Regions from separate parts of the Paenibacillus hebaui genome, predicted to be linked through region 1. Evidence: riboswitches for the same ligand, from Rfam matches in the RefSeq annotation. Region 1 holds a riboswitch; each other region holds the start of a gene.

What was found. Region 1 has a riboswitch for S-adenosylmethionine ahead of metA (homoserine O-acetyltransferase MetA). Riboswitches for the same ligand answer to the same signal wherever they lie in the genome.
Region 2: linked by a shared signal. The riboswitch ahead of ACR32F_RS26815 (methionine ABC transporter ATP-binding protein) and the one ahead of metA (homoserine O-acetyltransferase MetA) in region 1 are both predicted to bind S-adenosylmethionine.
Region 3: linked by a shared signal. The riboswitch ahead of mmuP (S-methylmethionine permease) and the one ahead of metA (homoserine O-acetyltransferase MetA) in region 1 are both predicted to bind S-adenosylmethionine.

What each region holds. Positions count from the first base shown of each region.
Region 1 is NZ_CP196836.1:1,952,415-1,962,563, forward strand. It holds gene ACR32F_RS08890 (arsenate reductase family protein) at 200-565, shown strand; gene ACR32F_RS08895 (5'-3' exonuclease) at 950-1,846, shown strand; gene ACR32F_RS08900 (phosphodiester glycosidase family protein) at 1,848-2,954, shown strand; gene ACR32F_RS08905 (MOSC domain-containing protein) at 2,984-3,679, shown strand; gene ACR32F_RS08910 (ROK family protein) at 3,744-4,622, shown strand; gene ACR32F_RS08915 (HRDC domain-containing protein) at 4,799-5,800, shown strand; gene corA (magnesium/cobalt transporter CorA) at 5,918-6,853, opposite strand; SAM riboswitch class I at 7,305-7,430, shown strand; gene metA (homoserine O-acetyltransferase MetA) at 7,627-8,544, shown strand; gene ACR32F_RS08930 (PLP-dependent transferase) at 8,569-9,759, shown strand; gene ACR32F_RS08935 (trans-sulfuration enzyme family protein) at 9,752-10,149, shown strand, end outside.
Region 2 is NZ_CP196836.1:5,907,903-5,918,051, reverse strand. It holds gene ACR32F_RS26835 (DUF2515 family protein) at 1-526, opposite strand, end outside; gene ACR32F_RS26830 (thioredoxin family protein) at 673-1,017, shown strand; gene ACR32F_RS26825 (COX15/CtaA family protein) at 1,334-2,272, shown strand; gene ACR32F_RS26820 (Cthe_2314 family HEPN domain-containing protein) at 2,483-3,211, shown strand; SAM riboswitch class I at 3,362-3,503, shown strand; gene ACR32F_RS26815 (methionine ABC transporter ATP-binding protein) at 3,630-4,664, shown strand; gene ACR32F_RS26810 (methionine ABC transporter permease) at 4,666-5,325, shown strand; gene ACR32F_RS26805 (MetQ/NlpA family ABC transporter substrate-binding protein) at 5,417-6,256, shown strand; gene ACR32F_RS26800 (DUF2167 domain-containing protein) at 6,372-7,370, opposite strand; gene ACR32F_RS26795 (SDR family oxidoreductase) at 7,635-8,414, shown strand; gene ACR32F_RS26790 (NifU family protein) at 8,554-8,799, opposite strand; gene ACR32F_RS26785 (YuzB family protein) at 8,880-9,134, shown strand; gene ACR32F_RS26780 (NAD(P)/FAD-dependent oxidoreductase) at 9,131-10,149, opposite strand, start outside.
Region 3 is NZ_CP196836.1:6,210,446-6,220,594, reverse strand. It holds gene ACR32F_RS28225 (GerAB/ArcD/ProY family transporter) at 1-219, shown strand, start outside; gene ACR32F_RS28220 (Ger(x)C family spore germination protein) at 216-1,418, shown strand; SAM riboswitch class I at 1,493-1,595, shown strand; gene mmuP (S-methylmethionine permease) at 1,684-3,096, shown strand; gene mmuM (homocysteine S-methyltransferase) at 3,074-4,099, shown strand; gene ACR32F_RS28205 (AraC family transcriptional regulator) at 4,278-5,099, opposite strand; gene ACR32F_RS28200 (sugar phosphate isomerase/epimerase family protein) at 5,307-6,083, shown strand; gene ACR32F_RS28195 (Gfo/Idh/MocA family protein) at 6,234-7,253, shown strand; gene ACR32F_RS28190 (aldo/keto reductase) at 7,486-8,433, opposite strand; gene ACR32F_RS28185 (Gfo/Idh/MocA family protein) at 8,454-9,458, opposite strand; gene ACR32F_RS28180 (helix-turn-helix domain-containing protein) at 9,577-10,149, shown strand, end outside.

The DNA of each region.
Region 1 (10,149 bases):
AAGCTCTTAAGCTCTTAAGTTCTTTAGTTCTTAAGGTCTTGATCCTAAAACAATATGGCAAATATAATTTTTGTCTCATTTGCAAAAGTCAGTAAAATTACGTGGCGATGGTATCGATTTGGAGCGACTTTTGGATTTGCGAAGCAAACCAAGGGAAGCGAGAAGTCGATACCGGAGCCACAAGGGAGGAACATAAACGATGAGTAATCTAAAAGTATATCAATATGCCAAATGTGGTACTTGCCGCAAAGCGGTGAAATGGCTTGAAGCTCAGGGTCATGAGCTGGAGTTAATCCCCATTTTTGATGAACCACCATCCGAAGCAGAATTAACGGAGTTGATTCAGAAGAGTGGACTTGAAGTGAAGAAGTTTTTCAATACAAGTGGCGAAGTATACAAAGAACAGCAATTGAAGGACAAGCTGCCTGGGTTATCCGCCGAAGAGCAGATTCGTTTGCTGGCTTCAAACGGTCGCCTAATCAAACGCCCAATTGTCACCGATGGCCATAAAGCTATCGTTGGATTCAAGGAAGACACGTATGAGCAGGAATGGAATAACGCGTAAAATATGGATTATTGGTCGAATCGGTCATTCGATGATTGTTATGATTGTCGAATGAACTAACGCTTACAGGGCTCTGAATGTTCAAAATTCAGGGCTTTTTTGGCTGGTCGATGGTTGGCGGAACTATGCTATAATGATAGAATTAGTTCGATATTTTATTTGCTATATAAGTTGAACTAATCATTTACACGTTAACGGAGAGGATAGAAAAAACCTGGAAAAGCGAAGCGTTCGCCTTTATCCCCGGATTTTCCCTTGAGAAAAGGGAATCGAAAAAATCTGGGGATAACAGCGATTGGAAGGTTATTCTGTCATCGTAGTGGCAAGTGTAAATATTCTTTAGTTCAATTTAATAGATACAAAGATAGGAGAGAATAAATTCAAGTGAATCAACGTAATGAACCTACTTTGTTGCTGGTAGACGGTATGGCGGTGTTGTTCCGTGCTTTTTATGCGACATCGGCAAGTGGTTATATCAGACGTACAAAGGCAGGAGTGCCAACCAACGCAGTATACGGATTTATCCGTTATTTCTGGGATGCAGTTCAGACCTTTGGGCCAAGTCATGTCGTATGTTGCTGGGATATGGGCGGTAAGACATTCCGTGGTGAAGAGTATGCGGCGTATAAAGGAAACCGATCGGAAGCTCCGGATGATTTGATTCCCCAGTTTGCTCTGATTCGTGAAGTGATGGATAGTTTGGGAATCCCGAATATTGGTGCTCAAGGGTTTGAAGCCGATGATTGCATCGGTACACTTGCCAAGTATTACACCGAACAGACAGACATGAACGTGATGGTTCTGACGGGCGACCATGACATGCTGCAACTGATCAATGACCGCACTAGCATCATTATTATGAAAAAAGGTCATGGCAATTATATGGTGTACACACCTGAATCGCTAATGACAGAGAAACAGCTGACACCTCGTCAAGTGATTGACATGAAGGGTCTGATGGGGGATGCCAGTGACAATTATCCCGGAGTCAGGGGCATTGGTGAGAAGACAGCTTTGAAGCTTGTGCAGGAATATGGCTCCATTGAAGGAATTCTCGACAATATGGACAAGCTTACCCCTTCGGTACGTAACAAGATTGAGAATGATCTCGACATGCTGCATCTGTCCCGTAAACTGGCAGAGATTCACTGTGCTGTTCCGGTAGCTTGTGCACTGGATGTATGTGAATTGCGTCTTGATCCGGATATGGTGATGGACAAGTTCGAACAACTTGAGATGAAGAGCCTTGGCTCTTGGATGGGAGTGGCAATAGGTGAGTAGCATGCAGACAAAACGGACAGGGGAAAAATGGTGGGCAGGGGCTATGACCCTTGTCCTGGCTTTGCCAGTATTACTTTCAGGAGCGGTGAGTGCTCCGCAGACAGTGGATGCCAAAGCAGCAATTAGTGCCAAAGTACAGAAAGTAAAAGCAGCAGGACGCAGTTTTACCGTGCAGACGGTTAGCATTCCGAAGGGAACACCAGTTACTGTAGGATTAGCGAAGAAGCAGGTAGGTGAGACCGCAACATTGCCTTCAATTGTAAAAGCTTATGGCGCACAGGCGGCCATAAACGGAGCATTTTTCGAAGCCTATAACGGAGCACCAGATCCATATGGCATGTTAATAGCAAATGGTAAGGTTATACATATTGGAAGATACGGAACTACGATTGGATTTAAGGAGGATGGCTCACCCATCATGGATTCGCTTCAAGTGAGTCTGACGGGTAAAGTTACGGACACGAAAGGAAAATCGCGCAGCTGGTACGCGACCTTTATTAATCGGACACCTTCCGCAAATGCGAGCATTACGATGCTCTACACGCCGGAACGTGGCTCCACGGTTGGGTTCAAAGGGGGGACGGCAGTTGTGATGGAGAAAGGCGTTGTTACCAAGAAAGTGCCTAATAACAACATTGCGATTCCCAAGAACGGCTCAGTTCTGGTCTTCACGGGCAATCAGAAATCTTCTTCAGACCGTTTCACAGTTGGATCAACCGTAGAAATGAACTACAGATACACCAATGCATCAGGTAAAGAAATTCCTTGGCAAGAGGTAGTAACCGCTGTGGGAGCAGGTCCACGTTTGGTGAAAGACGGCAAGGTTGCTGTGAATCCAACAAGCGAGGGTTTTAAGGATACCAAGATTCTGAATGCCTCCGGCGCAAGAAGTGGTATCGCCATTATGGCCGATGGTTCGGTTATGCTGGCTACCGTTTCGGGAGCGACGGTCAAGGAGTGGGCAGCAGTTATGCAGAAGCTAGGTGCCAAACAGGCAATGAATCTCGATGGTGGTGCATCATCAGGCATGTACGCTGGTGGTAAAATGCTTACTTCCCCGGGACGCTTGTTAAGCAATACACTCGTTTTTGGTGGGTCTGTACGCTAAAAAACAGCTATTATGGGAGGTAGGATCAGATGACACTCACACATAACCTGAAGCCAGATGAAAGCCAAACGGCTGTATTGTCCGTTAATGTCGGGCATCCTCAGCCACTGTTTGGCCAAAAGCGTGAAGTGATGAGCGGAATTGTGAAACATCCTGTATCCAGCCCGGTTTTCCTGTCATTCACTGGAATGACAGGGGATGCCCAGGCGGATCTGGAGCATCATGGTGGACCAGATAAGGCTGTTTGTGTATACGATTACAGTCGTTATCCGGCGCTCGAACAATTGATGGATCGCAAGCTGGACTGGGGAGCTTGCGGGGAAAATCTGACGGTTGAAGGCTGTGCCGAAGAAGACGTCCGGATTGGTGATGTGTACGAATTGGGCGAAGCCACTGTTCAGGTCAGCCAGCCGAGACAGCCTTGCTTCAAACTGGGTGTTCGGTATGATTACAAGGAACTGCCTGTTTATTTTCAGGAGAGCGGACATACCGGATTTTACTTTCGGGTGCTGCAAGAAGGCCAGGTAACCCCCTCGTCGATATTCAGACGAATGAGCACTGATCCTGCATCGATGACCATTCTTGAAGCCAATCGGATTATGCATCAGGGAAAGCAAGATGCTGAGGGTATGCGTGCTTTGCTCGCCATTCCTGCACTCTCAGAGAGCTGGAGGCAGACATTGGTGAAGCGTCTGTCCAAGCTGGAGAGCGAGCAGCAGGGTTAGAACTAACGTTGTCCAGACAACAGATATGAATGCCATTTTAAACTAACTTGGGAGTGTGACTAACATGACGATCTTAGGCGCAATTGAAGCTGGAGGCACCAAATTTGTATGTGGTATCGGTACGGAAACAGGAGAAGTTCTTGAACGGGTAAGCTTTCCAACGACGACACCGGAAGAGACGATGGCTCAAGTCATTTCTTTTTTTGAAGGCAAAGGTATTGAAGCTTTGGGTGTAGGTTCATTTGGTCCGATAGATCCGATCGAAGGAAGTCCGACATATGGTTACATCACAACAACACCTAAACCACATTGGGGTCAGTACAATCTGATTGGCAAGCTTAAGGAGCACTTTGATGTACCCATGACGTTCGATACCGATGTCAATGGTGCTGCACTCGGGGAAGCGACTTGGGGCGCCGCACAAGGGCTGGAGAGTTGTCTGTATATCACTGTGGGAACGGGCATCGGTGCAGGAGCTGTCGTAGGTGGCAAAATGGTTCATGGATTGTCACATCCAGAGATGGGACATATCATTGTGCGCAGACATCCCGAGGATACGTACGAAGGATTCTGTCCGTATCATGGAGACTGTCTGGAAGGGCTTGCGGCAGGGCCGGCCATCAACAAACGTTGGGAGCAGCCAGCTTACGAACTGCCAGCCGATCACAAGGCTTGGGAGATGGAAGCACATTATCTGGCGCATGCGCTGATGAATTATGTTCTGATTCTTTCTCCGCAGAAAATCGTCATGGGCGGCGGAGTGATGAAGCAGGAGCATCTGTTCCCGATGGTTCGCAGCAAACTGCAGGAGTTACTGGCTGGCTATGTTCAGCATCCGGCAATTCAGTCCGAGATTGATCAATATGTCGTATCACCAGGACTTGGAGATAATGCGGGACTGTGTGGTTCGCTCGCTCTCGCAAAATTGGCTTTGTACAACTAGCTCAACAAGTACTTGACGTATTTTTCCATTGTGGTAAAATATGAGCAACAGCATAGCACGGTTAATGGGGAAGCACCTCTCTTGCATGGATTTTGCAGGAGAGGTGTTTTTTTTGTGCTGCCTGAAGGTAGCATATACAACCTGTGCAGGCTGAAATGTCGAAGGAGGGAAAAGAAATGGAAGTCATTTTCATGAACAGATTGTCCAGAATATCAGGTCAGAATGAGGAACATGCCCAGTTGTGGATTGGTGAAGAGGAAGATGGGTGGCATCTGGGGTGGAGCAAGTATGAGGAGGGAGATCGGGAGGACAACATCTGGTATGAGGGCAGTTCGTGGGATGAACTGCTGCATATTTATCGTCACCAATTGGCTGTACAGATGAGCGAAGGGTACCGTCCGTTACTACAGGGTTTGTTTCACGAAAATGATGATCTGAAGTCACGTAGTTATGGTGGTCAGCGTCTTCATTGTTACAGTGAGTTATACAGCAATGAGGAGCTCTATACGGACCTTTGCGCATGGCGCAGGAAGAGAGCAGCCTCTGACCGGAAGGCACCTTACTTTATTGCGACGAACCGTCTGCTGCGCATGATTAGTACCTTTGTTCCACAAACGTTGGATGAACTGATGCAGCTGCCTGGAGTAGGAGAGAGCAAAGCATCCGAGTATGGTACGGAATGGATGGAACTTACAAACGGCGTGGAGCGTTCAACTGCATTTCCGCTGGACTGGGTATACACTGCTCTGAAGGAGGAAGAGTATGAAAGTTGGTTGTACAGACAAAGAGAGCAGAAGTACAAGCAAGAGCTCGATAGATTCACTACACGCAAGCAGGTACTTGAAGGCATGAAGGAGGGTTTTACGCTGGAGGAGATCGTGAACCGTTCCGGCTTGTCTCGGAGGGAGTTAATTGAGCTGTTGGAGACATTGGATCTCGAAGGTTATGATACGGATTGTCTTCTGGATGCCGAGCTGGCGATCATGCCTGAGCAGGAACAAGAGGCCGTGTGGAGCGCGTATGAGGAGTTGGGGGACACGTTCCTGAAGCCAGTATTACATAAGGTATACGGAGGGGAGAAGCCCGGTGGAGGCAGTCTGGAGCAGGTCTATGAAAGATTGCGTATGATTCGAATCCGATTTCGTCGGCACATAGAGACAGAGCAGAATGCAGGTTAGTATAAGAAGAGGGTAGAGAAAAATAGGCTGGTACGTAACGTATTGAGTATATGGTGTACTAAAAAAGACGAGGCGTTTTCTCCGAATGGAGTGCCTCGTCTTTCAAATTTCGTTTTTTCAAACCCAGTCTTTCTTGCGGAAAATAAAGAACATGCTCAGGCCCAAAGTAACCATCAGTCCGATGACCACAAAATAACTATACTTCCAGTGTAGCTCAGGCATGTTATCGAAGTTCATTCCATAAATACCGGTAATGACGGTCAAGGGCATGAACACCGTCGTGATGGCGGTAAACACGCGCATGATTTCATTCGCCCGGTTGGCAATACTCGATTGGTAAGCTTCTCGCAAGTTGCCCATCAGGTCGCGATATGTCTCAAAGGTTTCGGATATCTTCACAGCATTCTCATAAATGTCACTAAAGTATTTTTGCAGCTGATCATCGATGAGGCGCAGGTCTTTTTTGTTCAGTGTGTTAATGACCTCTTTCTGAGGCCCCAGCACTTTCTTGAGCCACAGAATCTCGCTGCGCAGCCCGATAATCTCATTCAAATGAGACTTTTTGGTGTGCATCAGAATGTCTTCCTCAAGCTTCTCAATGCGTGCTTCAATCCGGTCACCTACGGTGAAATAATTATCAACAATCAAGTCAACTAAAAGGTACAGTAGCCGATCTGGGGTACTGATTTCCTGTTCCCATAGTATCGGTTTCAATGTCCGCAATTCGCTGACTTTCTGTTTCGTAACACTGATAATAAAATGTCTGCCAAGGAACAGGTTGACGGCACGCAAAAAAATCTCTTCATCATCGAAACGAATGCTATTAATGACAATAAAATAATGGTTCTCATAAATTTCAATCTTCGGACGTTGTTCTTCGTCACTCAAGCAGTCTTCCACGGCCAGATCATGCATTAAGAACAGCGGTTGAAGTACCGCCAAATCGTCTACGTCCGCATCAATCCAGTAAAATCCCTCTGCTGGTGGAGTCAGCGCCTGCTGAATGTCGTCCACCGGGATAAATACGCCGTTGTTTACCAACCGGATTTTCATTGTTTATCTACTCCTTCTGCACCCGCCAAGCTGGCGGATTTTTATCAATTTGGGCGCAAAAAAGAAGAGATCAGCCGGTCGGCAGCGGAGCCTGGAGATCAGGACTGCGTTCGCTCTATATACAAACGGAAGTAACGTCCCGCTGCCGGCATGCTGATATCAATTCTCTATGCAGTTTGTAGGAACTCGGCTGCCAGTCAGGCCTCGGGTCGCCATCCATTGAATATGTCACCTCTCACATAAGGGTTTATAACACTTGTTTAGTATACCTTTGGTACAGGGTGCTTTCAAGCGCAAAAATGTGTCGATTTCGCGCTCTGAGGCAGTGTATGAGAACGGATGATGAACGGTTCCGATCCAGAGAACAGACATGAACTGTAACTTGACGTGAGGGCATTAATGTAATAAAGTAGACGGTGAACCATTCTTAATTACAATTAAATACAGCGAAATCTTATCAAGAGTAGGTGGAGGGACTGGCCCGATGAAACCCGGCAACCGGCGGTATATCCGTACGGTGCTAATTCTTGCAGCGACCAAGTGTCCATGTGGCACTGTTGTAACTGAGAGATGAGAGAGGCGCATATCTATTTACATATGACCTTTCTCGGAATCCGAGGAAGGTCATTGTTATATGCCCCGACTTCTCAGCAGTGATTTTCGCTAAGGAACTTGAGCTTCGTATGGCCTGGATTTATGGTCCATTGACCTTAGACAAGCTCATGGCAGCCTACGCTGCATCTATCTATGCACAAGGAGGAGTTAGACACACCATGCCGATCAAAATACCTGACACATTACCTGCGAAAGAAGTGCTTGCAGGAGAGAACATTTTTGTAATGGACGAAACTTCTGCTTACCAGCAGGATATCCGTCCGCTCCGTATCGCTATATTAAACCTGATGCCTACAAAGGAAACGACCGAAACGCAATTGCTTCGTCTGGTCGGAAACACACCCATTCAGGTGGATATCGTACTGGTGCATCCCAAATCCCATACATCCAAGAATACATCACAGGAATATCTGGACCTGTTCTACAAAACCTTTGATGAGATTGAACACCGTCGTTTTGACGGCATGATTATTACTGGTGCCCCTGTGGAGCAGATGGACTTCGAAGACGTCAACTATTGGAATGAAATCCAGGAAATCTTCGAATGGACCAAAACCAATGTGACATCGACTATGCATATATGTTGGGCCTCCCAAGCGGGTTTATATCACCATTTCGGTGTTCCCAAGGTTGCGCTGGATGAAAAGTGCTTTGGCGTATTCCCACATACGATTAACAAACCCCATGTGCAATTGCTGCGAGGGTTCGATGAAGTATTCAACGTTCCACACTCCCGTCATACGGAAGTGCGACGTGAAGATATTGAAAAGAATGAACATCTTGAGATATTAGCTGAATCTGAGGAAGCTGGTATTTTCCTGGTGGCTACCAAAGACGGTAAACAGATTTTTGCTACAGGACATGCCGAGTATGATCCGTTGTCCCTGAAATGGGAATATGACCGGGATGCGGCCAAAGGAATGGATATAGCGCCGCCTAAACATTACTTCCCGAATGATGACCCTTCCCGTGTTCCACCAGCCACATGGCGGGCACATGCAAACTTATTATTCTCTAATTGGCTCAATTACTATGTGTATCAGGAAACACCTTACGATATTGGCCCGCAAATTTAATCGAGATTACAGGAGGATGCAGCAATGGAAGACAACAACAAGTTGAAAATCGAAAGCCGCTTAGCTCAAATTGGGTCCATTAATGAACCGGTAACAGGCGCCATTAACTTTCCGATCTATCAATCCACTGCGTTTCGCCACCCGAAGCTTGGACAAAGCACGGGCTTTGATTATATTCGCACCACCAACCCAACCCGTAAGGTGTTGGAAGAGGCGGCAGCAGCACTGGAAGCCGGTGATGCTGGTTTTGCCTGTAGCTCCGGCATGGCGGCTTTGCAAACTATTTTTGCCTTGTTTGGACAGGGCGATCATCTGATTGTATCGTTGGATCTGTACGGAGGAACGTATCGCTTGCTTGAACGCATACTGTCCCGATTTGGCGTGACGGCAAGTTACGTGGATACCAATGACCTTGCGGCTCTGGAAAGTCACCGCCAGCCCAATACCAAAGCGGTATTCATTGAGACGCCAACCAACCCACTAATGATGATTACAGATGTGGAAGCAGTCAGCTCCTGGGCAAAGAGTCATAACCTGCTGACCATTGTTGACAACACGTTGCTAACACCATTTTTCCAGCGTCCGATTGAACTTGGAGCCGATATCATCATTCATAGTGCCACGAAATACCTTGGTGGACATAACGATGTGCTGGCCGGATTGATTATAACCAAAGGTGAAGAATTGTCGGCCGAAATGGCCTTTCTGCATAATTCCATTGGTGCAGTGTTGTCTCCAAGCGACTCTTACCAGTTGATGAAAGGCATGAAAACACTCGCACTTCGTATGGAACGGCATGAGTATAATGCCTTGAGGATTGCCAAGTATCTGCTGGAGCATCCAGCGGTTGGAGAGGTATATCATCCGGGGCTGTCGGATCATCCGGGATATGCAGTGCAGAATAAACAGTCGAGCGGAAATACAGGCATTTTTTCCTTCAAAGTGAAGGATGCCCGTTATGTGGAGCCATTGCTCCGTCACATCAAATTGATTGCTTTTGCCGAAAGTCTTGGTGGAGTAGAGTCGTTGATGACCTATCCTGCGGTGCAGACACATGCTGATATTCCAATTGAGATTCGTGATGCGGTCGGTGTGGATGACCGTCTGTTACGTTTCTCAGTAGGGATTGAGCATGCAGAGGATCTGATCGCGGATCTGGGAAATGCACTGACCGCTGCACAGCAGGAGATTGAAGGAGGTACCCATCATGAGTGAGCAAAATAACAATTCCAATAATCATGAACGGAATGCCCATTCCGATCTGAAATTCGATACCAAGCTGCTGCATTTTGGTGATGAGATCGACAAAACTACCGGTGCTTCCAGTGTACCGATCTACCAAGCTTCAACGTTCCATCATTTTGATATCTTCAATCCTCCTCAACATGATTACAGCCGTTCAGGTAATCCGACACGTCAGGCTTTGGAAGATTACATCACACTTCTGGAGGGTGGAGCACGAGGCTTCGCCTATTCATCGGGGATGGCTGCAATCTCCAGCGTCTTCATGATGTTCTCCGCAGGGGATCACGTGATTGTAACGGAAGATGTATATGGAGGTACGTACCGTTTGCTTACTTCGATACTGAGCCGTATGCAGATTGA
Region 2 (10,149 bases), 3.2 Mb from region 1:
CCTGGAAAATGAGTGCATTGCAGCGCTCCAGCAACCGATACATATGCTCGCGATCCGTTTGATTTTGCAAATTGTGCATAAGATCACTCTGAAGATCGGTCATGTGATAACCGCCGTTGCGGGATACCATATGGGCAAGCAAAGCCCAATGCAGCTCGGGATATTGCTCGTAACATTCCAGATAAGCTGCTGTACGGGTAATGTTACTCCGATTGTTTTCCAGCGTTAATGTTTTGATCTCTTCCAGAATAATGCAATCCTCTTCACATACCAGTGCGCTGTGGGCATTTCGGACAGACGGGTTTTCACTCCCTGGCAATAAGCGCTCTATTTCAGATTGCAGGGTTGCCGCTGTATCGGAATCCCAAGCCATGTCACGCAAAGGGTGACGCAGCTGTGTGGAGGCTTGCCAAGCCGCCTGTTTCCCCCGCCACACTTCACGGGCCGCGCCGGGAATGGATCGAACAATCTGAAATATGGACCCATGATGGGGGGAATCGGATGAATCCGTTTTAACGGAAGTCATAACATGACATCCTTTCTTAATGTTCTGTATGTTTTATTTTCATATTTTTTACGCTGTTTATTCTAAGTATGTGCTGAATATTTGACTTCCACTCGGCAATTTGCTTCACTTAGGATAAGACAAGGTATAGAAAGGAAGATGCTGTAATGGAACAGATTACATCCAAACCGGAATTTGATGTAGCGATCCAATCTCCGCGTTTAACTGTAGCCATATTCAAGGCAGATTGGTGTGGGGATTGTAAGTACATCGATCCGTTTATGCCTGAGGTTGAAGAAAAGTATTCTCGTGAGATGACACTGATTGAGGTAGATGTGGATCAAGTGGGTACGGTTAGCGAAGAGCAGAACATTCTGGGCATCCCAAGCTTTGTAGCGTATACGGATGGACGGGAACTCGTTCGATATGTGAACAAGCTGCGCAAGTCGAGAGAAGAGATTGAGCAGTTCCTGGATCGGGCAGTTGAAGTGTATAAAACGATTCATAAATAAATGTTTAGCTGAAATATATAAAAGCATGACATGTTCATGTTGTAAAAGGGTATACTACAAACACGCCATTTCTCTTGAAGCAGGGGAATGGCGTTTGTATGTTCAGTCATTTTGGGAGAAACTAAATAGGGTACATATGTATTAATGACCTGTGGGTCAATATTTCGTCAGACGTTAACATTTTGTCACAAAGGGCGGCGTCAATGACACATTTATCCGTTATAATAAATTTAGTTGTGAAATAAGTGTCAAAGTACTGAATCAAGCGGAGAATATAGTTCTTCGCCATCTTAAACCAACAGCAGGTGAGAAAACATTGAAGCACTTAACCTTGTTTAAATGGTTAACCGTATTAACTTGTCTTGTCATGTTTCTGGCCACATTTGGCGGAGGCATCGTAACCAAAACGGAATCGGGTCTGGGTTGCGGCACGGAATGGCCTTTATGTAACGGGAAACTTGTGCCAGCACATACCGTTGCCTCACTTATTGAATATTCCCATCGCGCCGTAAGCGCACTGGCGGGGCTATTGTCCATCGCCTCTTTTGTTGCATTTCTGCGGTTTGGAAAATCACGCCGGGACCTGCAATTGTTTTCATTTTTAACACTAGTATTTGTTATTGTCCAGGGAATTATGGGGGCTTTTGCCGTCGTCTTCTCCCAATCCTCCGCGGTCATGGCACTGCATTTCGGCTTTGCACTGATCGCCTTTGCCAGTTCGCTTATGATGGCGCTGGGCATACGGCAGGAGGCTCGGGATGGTGGATTGGAACGTCTGAATAAGTACCCTCGGGTCAGTAAAAAATTCAGGAATCTGGTCTGGTTCTCCACGATCTATACGTACCTTGTGGTATACACAGGCGCTTTTGTGAGTCATACGAATTCTGCTGGAGGATGCTCTGGATTTCCGCTCTGTAACGGGCAGATTATCCCCGAGCTCTCGGGAGGGGTAGCTGTTGCTTTTGCTCACCGTGCAGCTGCTGCGTCGTTAGTGATTGTTATAGCCATTTTGGGTCACTTCGCCTATCGCAAACATCCGGATAACAAGGAAATGCAGACCCTTGGCGTGGTATCCGTTGTTCTAATCCTACTGCAAGTGGTTATTGGTATCTGTATGATGTTTACAATGAGTCGTCCGGAAGTATATATGTTTGTAGCACTGGCTCATATGTTGGATATTGCCATTTTGTTCGGTGTGTTAACGTATATGAGTTTCCTCGTGTACAAGCTGCATCGCCCGGTTAATCGTTTCTAACCTATTTGAACTCCAATAGCCCAGCTATAACCCAATGAAAAGTCCACCCCCATTGATGTAGATCATTGGACAGGTGGACTTTGTTTGATGTCAGGCATGTCAGGGCAACCTATTGTAAGCAGCAATTGCACGTTTACTCTAATTCCGAATTTGTTTAATATGATGAATGATTAGATTATGACTTTGTAGGGTGGAAAGAGGAGGTTATATATGCTGCGAACGTTGCTGGGGGAAAAGCCGCGTACAAACGAAGGACTACTGAAGGAAGCAATGAATGCAATGGCGGATACGCTTGAGCTATTTCAGCGGCAGATGCATGTGGATCATGATCCCACTCATGACTACCGGAAACTGTATGTGTGGACCCAGGGACTCATATCCTCGCTGGACGAACTGGAGCAAAGCTGCTTTGCTGCATCCCATTTTCGCAAAAAAGTCGTCGCGGGCTCCACAGACGATATGACGATAACAGAAAAAGCGGAATATGCCCGTTACGTCTATTTCTACAAGGATGGATTCATCCGCTGTTTTGCTATTCTGGATAAGTTGGGAACCGTGTTAAATGAAATATTTGAGTTGAATACATCTCATGCCAAAGCTCATTTTTCTTATTATACCGTGCTAAGACAGTTCGATTATGCCAGGGATCATCGTAATCTTGCCCTGCAATTGATTCAAATCAAGGACTCATACCGTGAACCGATGAGCAAACTGCGCAAACGACGTAATATGGAGATTCACTACATGAACTCCGAAATGCAGGATGATCTATGGCAGCTACACCAGACCATGCAAGGGAAAGTGAAACTGGAGGATCTGGATCAGCATCTACTGGAAATGCGTCAGGGTGTGGATATGGTTTGTGAAACGTTAACAACTTCTTACCGCTATATTAATAATATATGGCATAAGCAGGGTAAGAAAAAATTAACACAGTAAAAGATTGCAATAATTCCCTTTGACAAGTCGGAATACTTGGAATATACTGAGTTTCAATCAAGTTTTACACGAATATAACTGATATTTAAAAGTTCGTTTACATTATAAAGCATAAACTACATGAACTTATAGAATTCTACAACATCATATTTCTTATCGAGAGCGGCGGAGGGACAGGCCCGATGAAGCCCGGCAACCGATTTATAACTAGATGACAGCTGTGTCATTCGTTATAGATGTTAGGTGCTAATTCCTACAAAATGGTGCAAGACACGATTTTGGCAGATGAGAAGGTATTTTCTTTCACGTGAAGAGCCCTTTTTGTTTCTGCAAAAGGGGCTCTTTTTTATATGCCGAAGGGGAGTTTTCCCTTCTTTCGGGTAAAGATACATGTAGGCGTTGGGAAGGAGTAGTCATTTTGATTGAATTAAAAGGTTTAACGAAGACGTACGGCAAGGGTGGAAAATCTACAACGGCGTTATCCGACCTGGATCTGAGCATCCGTAAGGGTGAAATATATGGGGTAATCGGGCATTCCGGGGCAGGTAAGAGTACGTTGATCCGCTGCATTAATCTACTGGAACGTCCCACTGCGGGGGAAGTATGGGTCGATGGTGTCAATCTGACCACACTCAACAAGACCGAATTGCAGCAGCAAAGACGCAAGATCGGTATGATTTTTCAACACTTTAATCTGCTATCCTCTGCAACGGTATATGACAATGTGGCTTTTCCGTTAAAGCTCGTGAATACACCCAAGGAAGCGATGGATCGCAAAGTTAAGGAAATGCTCTCCCTGGTTGGTCTGGAGCACCATAGCAATAAATATCCGGCCCAATTATCAGGTGGACAGAAGCAACGTGTAGGAATTGCAAGAGCACTTGCGAGTGATCCGAATGTACTTCTCTGTGATGAGGCTACCTCAGCACTTGACCCGCAGACGACCAATTCGATCTTGAAATTGTTGCTCGACATTAACGAAAAGTACAACCTCACGATTGTTCTGATCACACATGAGATGCACGTAATCCAGAATATCTGTGACAAGGTGGCTGTCATTCATCAGGGTGGCATTGTGGAACAGGGGCCTGTCACAGACGTATTCCTGAAGCCACAGCATGCGATAACACGTGACTTCATGCTGCGTGACCACGAAGCTGGAATTGCATTGGAAGAAACCGCCCTGGCGAATTCAGATGTTCAATTGCAAGCAGATGGTTCTTCGAAACTTGTGAAAATATCGTTTTTGGGCAATAAAACGTATGAGGCGATTTTGTCTAGAACGGTACGTAAGACGGGTGTAGATTTCGCCATCCTGCAAGGCACCATTTCAACGATCAAGCAAGTTCCCTACGGACAGCTTACGGTTCGGTTTGAGGGTGATACGAATGCGATTAACCTTACGGTTACTGAATTGATATCGCAGGGACTTGATGTGGAGGTGCTTCGTTAACATGGATTTTTCAACCGTACGTTGGGAAGAGATTGGTACAGCTTCAATAGAGACATTGCAAATCCTGGGCGCTTCTGGCTTGTTCACCATTATTATTGGTTTGCCGCTTGGCGTATTACTTTTCATGACAGCAAAATCCGTCTCAACGCAGTCACGCGTGGTGTATTCTGTTCTGTCATTGATTGTAAATATTCTGCGTTCGATTCCGTTTATCATACTGATTGTAGCCCTTATTCCGTTCACTCGTTCACTGGTTGGTACGGCTACAGGGGTGCTGGGCGTTATACCGCCTCTCGTTATTGCAGCAGCTCCTTACTTCGCTCGATTAGTTGAAACGACTCTGCGTGAAGTCGATCGGGGTGTCATTGAAGCAGCACAGGCGATGGGAGCATCTACCGGACAGATTGTAAGACGGGTGTTGCTGCCTGAGGCTTTACCTGGTCTGCTTGCGGGTATTACGATCACCATCGTTACGCTTGTTTCTTATACGGCGATGGCGGGGATGGTTGGCGGTGGAGGGCTGGGGACACTGGCAATCAACTATGGATACTTCCGTTATCAGAATGAAATTATGATCATTTCCGTTGTATTTATGGTCATATTGGTGCAGATTCTGCAGATGGCTGGAGATCGCTTGGTTACATTGTTCACCAGGAAATAACACATAGACAGCAGGTGGCATCCAATTCAATCCTCAATCTTGAAAAAGGATGGAACTTGCAAAAAAAATGATTAGTGAAGGGGTTTTACACATGAAAAAATGGTCTTTTGCTCTACTTAGTCTTATGCTGATTGCAGTACTGGCTGCATGCGGAAACAACAAGGATTCCGACAGCGGGGCGGACAATGCTGGAGGCGCACCTCGCACCGTAGAATTGAAAGTAGGAGCTTCGCCTACGCCACATGCGGAGATTCTGGAGAGTATTAAACCTGAACTTGAAGCCCAGGGCATTCGCTTGCAAGTTGTAACGTTTAATGATTATGTACAGCCGAACCAGCAACTCGCTGACAAAAAACTGGATGCAAACTTCTTCCAACATCAGCCTTACCTGGATACGGAAAATAAAGAACGCGGATTTAACCTCGTTACTGTAACTCCTGTGCATGTTGAACCTTTTGGCGGATACTCCAAAAAGATCAAGTCTTTGGATGAATTGAAAGACGGTGCAAAAGTAGCAATTCCGAATGACCCATCCAACGGTGGACGTGCACTGTTGCTGCTTGCGAAGGAAGGCGTTATCACCCTGAAAGACAACACGAATATCACATCCACCATTCAGGACATTACAGCGAATCCGAAAAATCTGGATATCATTGAGCTGGATGCAGCCATGATGCCTCGTCAATTGGATGAAGCGGATCTGGTATTTATCAACGCCAACTACGCTCTGGAAGCCAACCTTAATCCTGAAAAAGATGCTTTGCTGATTGAAGACCTGCAAGGTAATCCATACGCGAACATCCTCGTTTCCCGTGAGGACAATAAAGATGCAGATGCAATCCAGAAACTTGCGGCTGCCCTGCATTCCGAAGAGGTTAAAACATTCATCAAGGAACGTTATAAAGGTGCAGTTGAACCTGCAACTGAATAATTCCTTAAGATGATATGAATCTTGTACAAAATAAGCCGTATATCTCTGTTACAGAGATATACGGCTTATTTTATGTTTTTTAATATGGACAGGTTAGTCGGAAATTTAACATATGTCATGGTTTGGCATCGTCGGATTGCTGTTCAGATTTGCGATAATAGGATAATTCATTCTGTTCTGCATACTGCTGCTCATCCGCATCTTGTAGATAGGCCTTTTCAGTAGGGGACAGCTTTTCATCATCGGTATTCGACGTTTTCATTTGGTATCTGATCCAGCCTAGCAAACCAGGAACTACAACAAGGATTATGGCCCATCCTTTTTTAAGCAGAAGGAGAAGACTGAATTTTAGACCAGCCGTGTAACCAATCCCGCCCAGAAGAAGGCTTTTGAGACCCACGGTGGATGTTTTGTCAGTTGAGGCATTATACTCCTCGTATGTGTACCCCGTATTGATGCTTAGGTTATTAAGAACCGTTTCTTCAAATGCTAGGCGACTCTGCTGGAAATTGGCCGTCTCTGTGACAAGAATAGCAGTGATGTATCCTTCGCGTGTCAGGATCTTTACATTGTAATTGACCATGGCTTGCTGAGAAGCATCCTTGAAACCAAGAGAATAAATCAAAAGATGCTTATTACTGTCATACGTCGGTTCAATTTCCCACCCCGTAACGTACATTTTATCTACATCTGCTGCATCTCTGTTTTCTTCTTCGATGCCCCGGATGTAGCTGCTTAACAGTTCTTCAGCATCAAGATTTTGGTCTTTATCATCGATATGACCTGTCCTTACGTACTCAAACACGACATACCATGAGCCGAATTGACCGGTGCTGTATAGACTTCCGATCTCATTCCCATTAGGTTTCGCATCACTGTTCAGCATAGAACGCTGGGTGTTAGCCTTATCCAGATAGGTGTGATCCTCGGTGATTTGCAGGGTTGCCTTATCATCCAGGGATACAGTTGCTGGTCCTTCAATCCAGTCATACTCATAGGGGGATTTGTCTGTATCGTTTGCTGCCAATACCTGTACGGCGAATAGGGATGGTAACAAACTGACGAGTATAACGAGTAGAATTATAAATGGAAACCGTAGGTGTCTTTTCTTCATTTCAATATCCTTTCTGAGTAGGTAAGAACGTATCGAACGTAACATATGTATCTAAAAGTAGGCTAGGTATTTTTGGATATATAGTATTATATTCCCTTTAAAGAACACTGTTGTTTCCGTTTATCAAAGGGATAAACGAATAGGATGTAGTTGTCAGTTTACACTTTTTGGCATACGAAACAGTTTGGTGGGATTCGTGAGTTGTGAGGGGCTGATAAATCTTTTATACTGGATGAGTGACTGTCTTTGAAGAGGGGGATGAACGTGAAGGGAAAGATTGCCCTCATAACGGGAAGTGCCAAAGGTCTTGGTAAAATGACGGCCCTCACTCTGGCAGATCAAGGGTGTCATATTGCGCTCAACTACGTACACAGCAGAACAGAAGCTGAGGCGTTAGAGGCTCAGATCATAGCCAAGGGTGTGCGATGTATTGCTATTCAGGCTGATATATCCAAGCCGAAAGAGATCACTAGTCTGGCTGCACAGGTGGAAGACAAGCTGGGGAGCATCGATATCTTGGTGAATAACGCCGGTCCTTTTGTCCGTGAACGCCGTTTATTTGCAGATTACACCGAAGCTGAGGTTCAGATGCTCGTGCAGGGCAACCTGCTCGGACCGATGCTGCTGGATCAGTTGGTGTTGCCGGAGATGCGCCGCAAGCAGTGGGGACGGATTATTCATTTTGGCTTCAGTCATGCGGGAGAAGCGAGGTCATGGCCTCATCGTGCGGTATATGCTGCTGCCAAGGTAGGTCTGGTTTCATTTACAAAGACACTTGCTGTGGAGGAAGCTCCTTACGGTATTACGGTTAACATGGTATGTCCAGGTGATATTCGCGGTGCCAACAAAGAGAAAACGATTGATGAGATGGCAGGCATAACCGACGAGGAAACGCCGAGAGGACGTCCTGGAAGTGGTGAAGATATTGCGCGAGTGATTACTTATCTGTGTCTGGATCATTCCGATTTTATAACAGGCAACATTATGGATGTATCGGGAGGACTTGATCCGATTCGGCCTACTATACAGCGTGAGGATGCATAAGTGTAGATGTTTGGGATGAGATATGACACACTACAGGGTAGAGTGGAGCAAAAATAATTCCTGCATATATGCAAAAAAAAAGAGCCCTCCGCTTCATGCGAAGCGAAAGGCTCTTGAGGTTTATTTCGTGAAGGATTGATTAGAATACTTGTACAACTTCTTGTACACCCTCAACTTCTTCGAGAAGGGCGCGTTCAATCCCGGCTTTCAAGGTAATGGTGGAGCTTGGGCAACTGCCGCAGGCACCGACCAGTTTCAGCTTAATGATGCCGTCCTCCACGTCGACCAGTTCCACGTCACCGCCATCGCGTTGCAGGAACGGACGAAGTTTATCAAGCACATCAAGTACTTCATCATACATGGTGCTTTGTGCGTTTTCGCTCATCTTTTTCAACTCCTTTCCTTACTATATTATATTACACTTGGCCATAAATTCAAATGGTCAAACAAAGCAGGTGAACCTACATGAGACCGATTATTGAATTTTGTGCCAATAATATGCATTTTGGTACAGATGAAGTCATGGAACAACTGGAAGAAAATCCAGACTATGATGTGATTGAATATGGCTGCCTCACCAACTGCGGTCAATGTTATATGACTCCTTTTGCCCTGGTGAATGGCGAAGTGGTCATCACCGACAAAGTGGAAGATTTATATAACGCCATATTGGCCAAAATTGCTGAAGCCGATGCCTGGAGCGAGCTGGATCTCGATTAACCGAGATGACGCTTGGACATCCAGAGCACGCCGCTTTTTAGAATACGTGGCACACGTCCCATCATGGACGTTTTGCCCATCAGCCCAAATCCAGCCTTCTTGCCAAGTGCACCAAGTGTGCCACGAAGCTTGAGAGGGTGCGGATTGGGCTTTTCGCCTTTCCAGAGGGCATGCTGAATATGGGCGATCTGTTCACCCTGTACTTCGGCAGCCTGACCACTTGGTGCATAAGGCACGCTGGCACAGTCTCCCACCACATAAACATCAGTATGTTCCGGAATTTGATAGTATTCATTCAAGACGACACGACCTTGAGGGTCTTTAGTCACATCGAGGTCCTGCACGACTTTTACGGGTTGAATGCCTGCGGTCCAGACGACGGCATCCGTCAGAATTTCTTCATCCCGGTTATAAATGGCGTTCGGTTCAACGCGTGAAATGGCGATATGCCCACGAGTCTCGACCTGATGTTCGTTGAACCATTCATGAACATAAACAGACAATCGTTGCGGGAAAGCAGATAATACACGCTCGCCTCGATCCAGGATGCTGATGTTCAGATCCGGTCTGCTCTCACGAAGCTCAGCAGCAATCTCGACGCCGCTTAATCCACCGCCAACAATATGCACGTTTCCATAGGCTTTGATTTCATTGAGACGCAGGTAGGTTTCCCGTGTTTTGCTGAAGCTTTGAATGGTACAGCTATATTCTTCGGCTCCTGGCGTGTTATGGAATCGGTCTGTGCATCCAAGTCCAATAACCAGCTTGTCATATTCCAGCGGGTCCTGGCCTTCAAACTCAATCTGGCGCTGCTCCAGGTCAATCGAAGTTACTTCTCCATAACGGTAAGTGACTTTGTCGCTGACTGGGAATTGAATACGCAGCTCATAATCCGAGACGGTCCCTGCTGCGAGTGCGTAATATTCGGTCTTTAATCCCTGAAAAGGGCTACGGTCCACCAGTACAATCTGTGTATCGGATGGAATTTTACCTTCCAGAAGTTCCTTAACGATCG
Region 3 (10,149 bases), 2.9 Mb from region 1:
GTGGGAATTCGTGATTTGTTTCGTATGAAGAAGATGCAGGTCATTATGTATTGCTTGCTTCCGTTCATATATCTGACTTCAATGATGCCCAAAACGGTTAATGAGACCTTTGAACTAGGGGATATGCTGGGCAATGCATCCGTGTTTTTATTTGCCATTCTACCGCTGGTATTGCTACTGCTGAGTCTGATTCGCAAAAAAGGAGGCAAACATGCATGATTCACATCCGCTTGCTCTTACGTGTGATCTCTGCCTTGTCCATTCTATTCATCATATCCGGGTGCTGGAGCAGCAGGGAGATAGAGGATCTAAGCGTCTATGTCGGTCTTGGGATTGATATCGGCAAAGAGACGGAATTCGAGAAGAACACTGCAGCTCAGGGAGGAAGGTATTCCAAGCAGAACAATGTGACAGCCACAGTACAGATTGCTCCAGGTAGTTCGAAAAGCCAGAAAAGCGAGCAATCCGGTTCACCTGCTTCAGGCAAAAGCTCCTATTCCAATGAACAGCTCACCGGAGATTCCTTACTGCAAATCTTTCGGCAATTTGCGCTCCGCCGAGATCGTCCACTCATCGGACATCACCTGAAGGTCATCGTTATTTCCAAGGATATTGCCAAAAAATATGGTCTGGACCAACTGCTTGATTTTGTCCTGCAGGATAACGATATTCGTCCGAACTGTCTGGTGCTGATTAGCCATCATCGTGCGGTGGACGTACTGACTTCACAGGACCCTTCCCGAATCCCTGCATTTTATCTCACGGGAATCACGAACAACTCGTATATGTCCAACAAGATCCTGGACCCGGTCTTGTTATCCAAGTTGGACGCCCAGATGCAGTCCGGTTCCAGCTTCCTGCTGCAGAATGTGCTGTATTCCAATGGCGAAGACAAGTTCTCCGGTGGCAGTGTCTTTGATGGAAAGACGAAAAAATTTCTCGGGGAACTGAGCCAGACGGATCTGGAAGGTCTATCGTGGATTAAGCCTAAAGCAAAAGGAGGCGTCTTGAAGACATATAACAAAGATGGGTTCACCGTTGTATTTGAAACGAAGAAGAAAAAAACAAAAGTAATTCCGAAGGTGGTCGGCGATGATATATCGTTCCATGTAAAGAACGAATCTGAAGGCTGGCTGATGGAGGATTGGAGTGTTCCCGAAGAAGAGCATAAGGAAGCTGATCTCAAAGAGCTGGAAACGGCATTTTCTGAGCTGGCCGAGCAACAGGTTCGACAGGTTCTCTACAAACTTCAGCATAGCTATAAAGTAGACGTTGCTGATTTTCGGGATAGTCTGCGCATCAAATATCCGAAAACATGGAAAAAGGTCAAAGACGACTGGGACCAAATCTTTAGCACCGTGCCGATTACATATGAGGTGAAGATTAGCATCACCAATCCGGGTTCTTCCACCGAGTAGAAAGGGAATGTAGCGGTTTATTATTTAATTGTTGACACAACGATGATAGATCGCTATATTTATAAAAAATCATTTTCTTATCCAGAGAGGTGGAGGGACTGGCCCTTAGAAACCTCAGCAACAGATCTGAAGGATACTGTGCTAATTCCAGCGGGTGAACAGCCTGATAGATAGGAGCGTTTGTTTTTATTTGTCAGTAACGGCGCACTCTTCAGGAAGAGTGGGTCTTTTTGTTTTTTCTGGATGAAGGAGTAGGGGAGCAGGCATGGAGAACAACAAAGACAAGGGACATTTTCAGCGTAAAATGCAGGCTCGGCACGTGGTCATGCTCTCACTTGGTGGAGTTATCGGTACAGGATTGTTTCTTAGCTCGGGTTATACGATTCAACAGGCTGGACCGCTGGGTACCATTCTGTCCTACCTGATTGGAGCGATTGTCGTATATCTGGTTATGCTCTGTCTTGGTGAACTGTCTGTGTACATGCCGGAGACGGGGGCGTTTCATAGCTATGCAGCCAAATACATTGGTCCAGCTACAGGGTACACCGTGGCCTGGTTGTATTGGCTGACTTGGACAGTTGCGCTCGGTTCCGAATTCACGGCGGCTGGATTGTTGATGCAGCGATGGTTTCCTTCAGTGAATGTATGGATATGGAGTGCGCTGTTTGCGATTATGATCTTCCTGTTCAATGCGTTGACGGTCAAATTTTTTGCGGAATCAGAGTTCTGGTTCTCATCGGTTAAAGTACTTACGATTGTGGTCTTTATTATTATTGGTGGGGCGGCCATGTTCGGCATTATTCCGATGGCAGATTCGGAACCTGCACCGTTTCTCTCCAACATTACAGCATCCGGCTGGTTCCCGAATGGAGCTACTGCGATATTAATGACGATGCTGGCTGTGAACTTTGCGTTCTCGGGCACCGAGCTGATTGGCATTGCTGCTGGAGAGACGGAGAATCCGGAAAAGACGATACCGAAAGCGATCCATACCACACTGTGGCGTTTGATTATTTTCTTCATCGGAACGATTATCATCTTGTCGGCACTACTGCCAATGTCGGATGCGAGTGTACTGCAAAGTCCATTTGTAGCCGTAATGGAGCGGATCGGTGTTCCGTATGCAGCGGATATTATGAACTTTGTTATTCTGACCGCGATTCTGTCTGCAGCCAATTCAGGCCTGTATGCTTCTTCACGGATGCTCTGGTCACTGGCAGATAAAAAGACGATCTCTCCGTGGTTTGCCAAACTGACCAAACGTGGTGTACCACTGAATGCGCTACTGATCAGTATGGTTGGCGGCGGCTTGGCCTTGCTGTCCAGCATCATTGCGCCGGGAACGGTCTATATCACATTGGTCTCCATTTCGGGTCTTGCGGTGGTTGCGGTATGGATGAGCATTAGTGCATCACAGTACATGTTCCGTAGGCAATATATACGGGAAGGGCATTCGGTAAAAGACCTTGTCTACCGGACACCTCTTTATCCGGCTGTGCCTATTATTTCTTTTGTATTGTGCCTGGCTTCATGCATAGGTATAGCCTTTGATCCAACGCAGCGAATTGCACTGTATTGTGGGGTTCCATTTATCGCACTGTGTTATGCAGCATATTATCTGACAGAACGTGTGAATAAGAAAAGAGGACAAGTACATGACGCAAGCAAAACAGACTAATCCCATAGCACAAATTCTGCGTGAACATCCGGTGATGCTTCTGGATGGGGCGCTGGCAACCGAGCTGGAGCAGCACGGCTGTGATCTGGATGATCCGCTCTGGTCTGCCCGTGTGCTGCTGGAGAATCCGGACGTCATCGTTCAGGTACATGCGGATTATTTCCGTGCGGGAGCGGACTGTGCCATTACATCCAGTTATCAGGCGACCGTGGATGGATTCAGCCAAAGAGGCATCGGAGAGCAAGAATCGCTGGATCTGATTCGCATGACAGTTAAGCTAGCTGCACAGGCGCGCGATAAAGTATGGGAAGAAGTGCAAGATGGAGCCGGAGGAAACGTGACGGGCAGTCATTCAATGGGGGAGCAACAAACAACAGAGGCCATGGCGAAAAGTGTCTTGGCACGGCCGCGGCCGATTGTTGCTGCGTCCGTTGGACCCTACGGTGCTTATCTGGCAGATGGCTCGGAGTATGTGGGTCACTATGGCGTCTCGGATGAGACGCTGACGGCCTTCCATCGTCCTCGAATCGCAGCGTTGCTGGAAGCTGGGGCTGATATTCTGGCTTTTGAGACCATTCCTTCCTTGCAGGAAGCGCAGGTGCTGGTTGATTTATTGAAGGAGTTTCCTAATGCATATGCATGGCTGTCCTTCTCTTTAAAAGATGGAACTGCCATCAGCGAAGGAACACCGATTGAAGAGTGTGCACGATTGCTCGGCTCGGAACCGCAGATTGCTGCGATTGGCCTGAACTGTGCTCCCATGGAAGTTGTAACGGAAGCAGTCGGTATTCTAAGCCGTGCCAGTGATAAACCAGTCATTGTATATCCGAACTCGGGAGAGGTATATGATGCAGTGACGAAGACATGGAGCGGACAGGGAACATGTGGTAGCATGAGCGATGCGTCTGAGCAGTGGGTTGCTGCGGGTGCCAAGATTATCGGCGGATGTTGCCGGACTACGCCCCACCAGATTGGTGAACTGGCGAAAAAGTGGCGCAAGTAGGAGCGGTGTGGGGAACTCCAGAAGATTAATCGGGTTGAACATGTATCTCATTAAATGTTAGGAAAATAAATCAAAGAGCCTTCAGCTCCTGCACATGTGCTTGTAAGATCAAGCCAGTTAGCGGGAGCGAGGGCTCTTTGTTTAGATCTACCGATATATGTAATTCTAAGGTCACGAATCAATGTTGCAACACTTCATCCTGAATCATGATATGCTCTTTTTCGCGATACTCCGCCGGCGATACTCCGAAGTGCGCTCGAAATACCCGGTGAAAATAGGAATAGCTCGCAAAGCCGCAGGATTCGGCGATATGCTCTAGTGTCATTTCACTGTATTTCATGCGCTCGAGCGCCGCGTTCAGACGGATCTCAATCGCGTATTGAATCATGGTCTGATTGTAATGCTCCTTAAATAAACGGACTGCACGCGAAAGGCTTAGTCCCGCATAACGGGCTGCTTCCTCAAGCTTGAACGTTACGGTGGCATGTTCTTCAATGAAGCGTTTCAACTTCAGGGCTGAGGAGACAGCCCGATCCGTCTGGATATTTTCCTTGATTGCCCGGTCGATATACAGACATAATCCGCGTAGCAACGCATCCTTTAGCTCCACATTTTCCTCCAAGGGTCCGCGACGCTTCTCCAGTAGCATATTACGCCATAGACTGATCAGCTTATCATCAAGTCCAATCCGGCTCACGGTGGATCGATGCTGCCGTTTCCACCAGTTCTCAATCCAGCTGCCTTCGCAGAACAGATAATAATCGCCGCTGGACAATCGTCCTTCCTTATGCGGTTCATCGACCACGAGATGATAGTCGTCACCAGGCTTCAACAACAGCAAGTCCCCGCTAGTCATCCTAAATTCTTCATCCTGTACATACACTTTGCACGAGCCTTCCGTTTGAAGACGGAACAGATAGGTTTGCAGCTCGCCCTTCATATTATGGTTGAACGCTTTATAGTGGTATGAGTAGTCACAGATTAGTACGGATGTCTCCAACGTTTCCAAAGATGTAATCCTCCAATACACGCATCCTGTATGCACTCAAATGGCCTGCATTCGAATGATGCAAGATACTGGAAATAAAATTTGATCAGATAGTTCATGTTCTGACGATATTGTATATGTTCATTCTAGCCTCTTTTGCGTTAGGATGATACCAGATAGAGCAATGAAAGCAAATTTGAGAGCAGAGGTGTATCCGACATGAAAAAACTTAATATTGGTTTGCAATTGTTTACACTCCGTGATGAAACTGCAGCAGATTTTCGTGGTACGTTGCGTAAAGTAGCGGCCCTGGGATATGAAGGTGTGGAGTTTGCCGGGTATGGTGACATTCCAGCAGAAGAAATGAAAGCGCTACTAGATGAGCTTGGACTGAAAGGATTCAGCAGTCACGTTTCATTACATGCGATGCGCGAAGACTTGCAAAAACAAATCGACTACTTGAAAACGATTGGTGCACAATATATCATTTGCCCTTACCTGATGCCTGAGGATCGCCCTGAGAATGCAGAAGGCTGGAACAAGCTGTTCGCCGAATTGCAACAATATGGAGCTGAAGCCGCGAAGCAAGGATTGATCTTCGGATATCATAACCATGATTTTGAATTCCATGGCCAGGTTGGCGATGCAAATGCCTTTGATGCCATGTTCGCTCAAACAACGCCGGAAGCGGTGAAAGTGGAGATGGACGTATGTTGGGTACAGTTTGCGGGACAAAATCCGATCGAGTATATTAATAAATATGCGGGTCGCTTGCCGCTGCTTCATCTGAAGGACTTCAGCAAAGACGAACAGGGCCAGATGAAAACACTGGAATTGGGACAAGGTTCGGTTGACCTGCCAGCTGTCATTGAAGGAGCTACGAATGCAGGTGTGGAATGGTTGATCGTGGAACAAGACGTATGTCAGAATCCTCCACTTGAGAGCGTATCCAACAGCTATAACTGGCTAAAACAGAACTATTTGAACCAATTTTAATCTAAGCATTTTGCATAAATCCAAAGAGCGTCTTTCAATCAGCAAGATATAGATCGAATTGGTTCTATTCGTCTATATCTTGTACCCGTGAGCGAATTGAATCGAATTATGAAAAATGCTGAATCTATTTGTCAAAGGAGACTTATGTACATGAGTAAAATTAAAGTTGCTGTATTCGGCTGTGGAGCCATTGCCGAGCGCAGACATATTCCAGAGTACGCTGTCAATGAGAACGTAGAACTTGTCGCTTTTGCCGATCCGATCGTGGAGCGTGCGGAGAAAATGGCCGAAACTTACGGCGGTAAAGCTTACTCCAGTTACGAAGAGTTGCTTGCAAATGAAACGGTTGATGCCGTTAGTGTGTGTACACCGAACTATCTGCATGCCCCAATGGCTATCGCTGCTGCAAATGCAGGTAAGCATGTATTGGTTGAAAAACCAATGGCTGTGTCCACTGAGGAAGGCGAGCAAATGATCGAAGCTGCCAAGAAAAATGGTGTGTATCTGATGGTTGGACACAACCAACGCCTGATGCCTCCACACGTGAAAGCCAAAGAAATTCTCGACTCGGGCAAACTGGGCAAAGTGCTGAATTTCCGTACTTCCTTTGGTCATCCGGGTCCGGAAGGCTGGAGTGTAGACGGAGCAGAGAGCTGGTTCTTCCGTAAGGAAGAAGCGATTATGGGCGCTATGGGTGACCTGGGCGTGCACAAATCGGACTTTATCCGTTATTTGCTGAATGATGAAGTGTCTGAAGTTGCTGGTTTTATCAGCACACTGCATAAGGAAAACACCAAAGTGGATGATAATGCAACTTGCCTGTTGCGTATGAAAAGCGGTGCAATTGGTACGCTGGTAGCCAGCTGGACACAATACAGAGCAGGAGATAACAGTACAGTTCTGTGGTGCGAGAATGGTGTAATGAAGATCGGTACAGTCGAGGGCGATGAAGTCATTGTTGAACTGACGAACGGTACGGTTGAAACGTACAAAGTCGGTGCCATGGCAACCAACGAGAAACAAGTACCGAGCGGCGTTATTGATGCTTTTGTGGAATCGATTGTAACCAAAACACCTCCAGCGATTTCTGGGGAAGAGGGCTTGCGTTCCTTGCAAGTAATCTTGGCAGCATTCGAATCTGAGAAGACAGGTCAGATCGTTAAACTGTAATCCATACGAATGATAGTGTAATTTCTAACCTTTTAGATATTCTCTCCATGATATAAGGGACTTACCTTCAGAGATGGTCTGGGGTAGGTCCCTCTCTATTTTTGTTCTTACATATATTTGGAGAGTATCACAAAAAGAGACTGACGCTTCCGCTACAGTGCGGAAATGTCAGTCTCAGAACGTATAATGATCAGACTATACCTGTAACACCTGTACATCAGTAAAAACTGTTTTAGATCCCAGCGGGTACTTCACTGCCCAGATCCAACCATGCTATTTCAGCAGGAGTCAGCGTGATGCGGGACCCTTCGTCACAGGAGAGCAGTTCTGCCTGATTTTGGGCACCGATCAACGCGCAGGTTGGAAACGACTGATTCAGTACATAAGCAAGCGCAATTTGGATCGGTGTTGTCTTCTTGGTAGCGGCCAACTGTTCTGCCCGGTGCAACCGTTCCCAGTTGCCATCACTGTAAAATACACGAACGAGATCTTCGTTGTCCCGTACTTCAGGGGTGAACCGTCCAGTGAAGAAACCACGCGCCTGGGAGGACCAGGACAGCAATGGCAGCTTGGTTTCTTCATGCCATGCCAGCGTTTCTGCATCTGCCGACACACAGCCTTCCCAGAACGGTTCGTTTGCTTTGGCGAGACTGAGATTCGGACTGCTGAATGTGAAGCCCTTCAGGCCATTCGCTGCAGCGTACGCATTGGCTTCCTCCAGCCGCTGCCAGGTCCAGTTGGAGGCGCCAATTGCGCCGATTTTGCCAGATTCAATATGTTTGTTCAGTGCTTCAAGAATAACACCAACAGGTATGTTTGGATCATCCCGGTGTAAGGCATACATCTCCACATGATCCGTCTGAAGACGCTCCAGACTTTCCATCAGGTCACTGCGGATGGCGTCAGCGTTAACACGTGGTCCGTTCTGGTCATGATGCGCACCTTTAGTAAGAATCACAATCTGATCGCGGTTACCGCGTTCCTTCATATAACGACCAAGGACTTCTTCACTCTGTCCGCCACAATAGATATGCGCTGTATCTACGGTGTTACCGCCAATCGACAGAAAGGCATCCATGTTCGTAGCTGCTTTATCGTAGGCATCATGCACGAAATAATCGGTTCCTTTAATCAATCTGGAGACACGTTTACCTACTCCGGAAATTTCAATATATTCCATAATTCAATTCATCCTCTCGTTTATAGTGTAATTCGTGTACGTTCTTCTGCTGAACGAAGACAGGCTTCCAGCACTTTCATATTGGCTACCGCATCGGAAGGGGCGAAGCGCAGATCCTTGCCCTGGAGTACAGCACGGGCTATATCGTCTCCCTGGAGAGAATAGTGGTTCACTTGTGGAACCTCAATCTCCCTGTGCTCACCGCCAGCAGTGACATAGAAGTTTGAACTGCGATCCAGATTGCTGATAAATGCAGAAGGTACCTCAATGATGCCATCTGATCCCAGTACCTCCAGCGTGTTGCGGAAGGCAGCCCACATGCTGCTATCAAACGTTACACCAACATGGTTGTCGAACTCCAGCAGGCCGGAAGCCATCATATCCACCTGATCATGTTCAGGCGAGAACATGCCGATGACGGTTACCGCAGAAGGCTCTTGACCAAGCAGCAACCGTGCGGCACTGATGGAATAACAACCGATGTCATACAGGGCACCGCCACCCCAATCCCGACGGAAGCGGACATTGCCTGACGAACCGGAATTGTTGAACGAAAATGTACTATGAATGCCGCGGATTTCACCAATTTCTCCGCTGGCGATAATGTCTCTGATCTGCTCGTAACGTGGATGATGCCGGTACATGAACGCTTCAGCCAGCTGCACACCTGCATCTGTACAAGCTTGCACCATTTCTTGAGCTTCCTGCTCTGTTAGAGCCAGAGGCTTTTCGCACAAAATATGTTTGCCTGCCTCAGCAGCCCGAATCGTCCATTCCCGATGCAGATGGTTCGGCAGAGGGATATAAACGGCATCAATGGAGTCATCGGCCAGTAATGCATCATAACTGCCGTAAGCCTTTTCGATCCCGAGTTGCTCAGCCGTCTGTTTAGCTTTTTCTTCGTCCCGACTGGCAATTGCGGTTACTTCATTCAACTCGGATTGCTGCAAACCAGGAATAACGGATTCCACAGCAATGCTAGCGCTACCAAGAATGCCCCAACGCAATTTCTGACCTGAATTCATTTGTAGTTTCCTCCTGAATATGAATGTATATTGTGATTATAAAGAATAGAACCGCGAATGAAAATGATAATATATTGAAGTTAGTTAACACAATATTGTTTACCTAGGAGAGATTTATATGATGAGACAGACGGTATTACTAACCTTGCAGGATATTCCGTATTTTTGTTATCCAGAGTCCGTTGGACATTATATGGATCACTCCCAGCACAGCGTATTACGGGAGGCTGGTGTGCTTAACAACTTTAATATTCACTACGTCGCTGCGGGCAAAGGATATGTGGAAGTGGACGGGGTGGTGCACGAGCTTCGCGCGGGTCAGGCCGTGCTCTATTTTCCGCAGCAGCGACAACATTATTACAGCAGCGAAGATGATCCGTGGGATGTGCGTTGGGTTCATTTTTATGGCGAACGTCTGCATGATTATATGATCGAGCGGGGGCTGCATCGCAATCTGCTGTGGACGCTGCGGCAACGTAACTCCTGGGAGGAAGCACATCTGGCCCTGCTGACGGAAGCGGAGCAGAACACGATGCTTCGTCCGGCTCAGCTATCTACGCTGACCTATGCCATCTTGGCTGAGTTTGTGCAGCATGCGGTGCCATTAAAAAGTACACGTACAAGCAAGGCAGAGAGTCGAGTTCTTGCCCTGCTTCCACAGATGCAGCAGGAGGCCTGTCAACCATTTCTG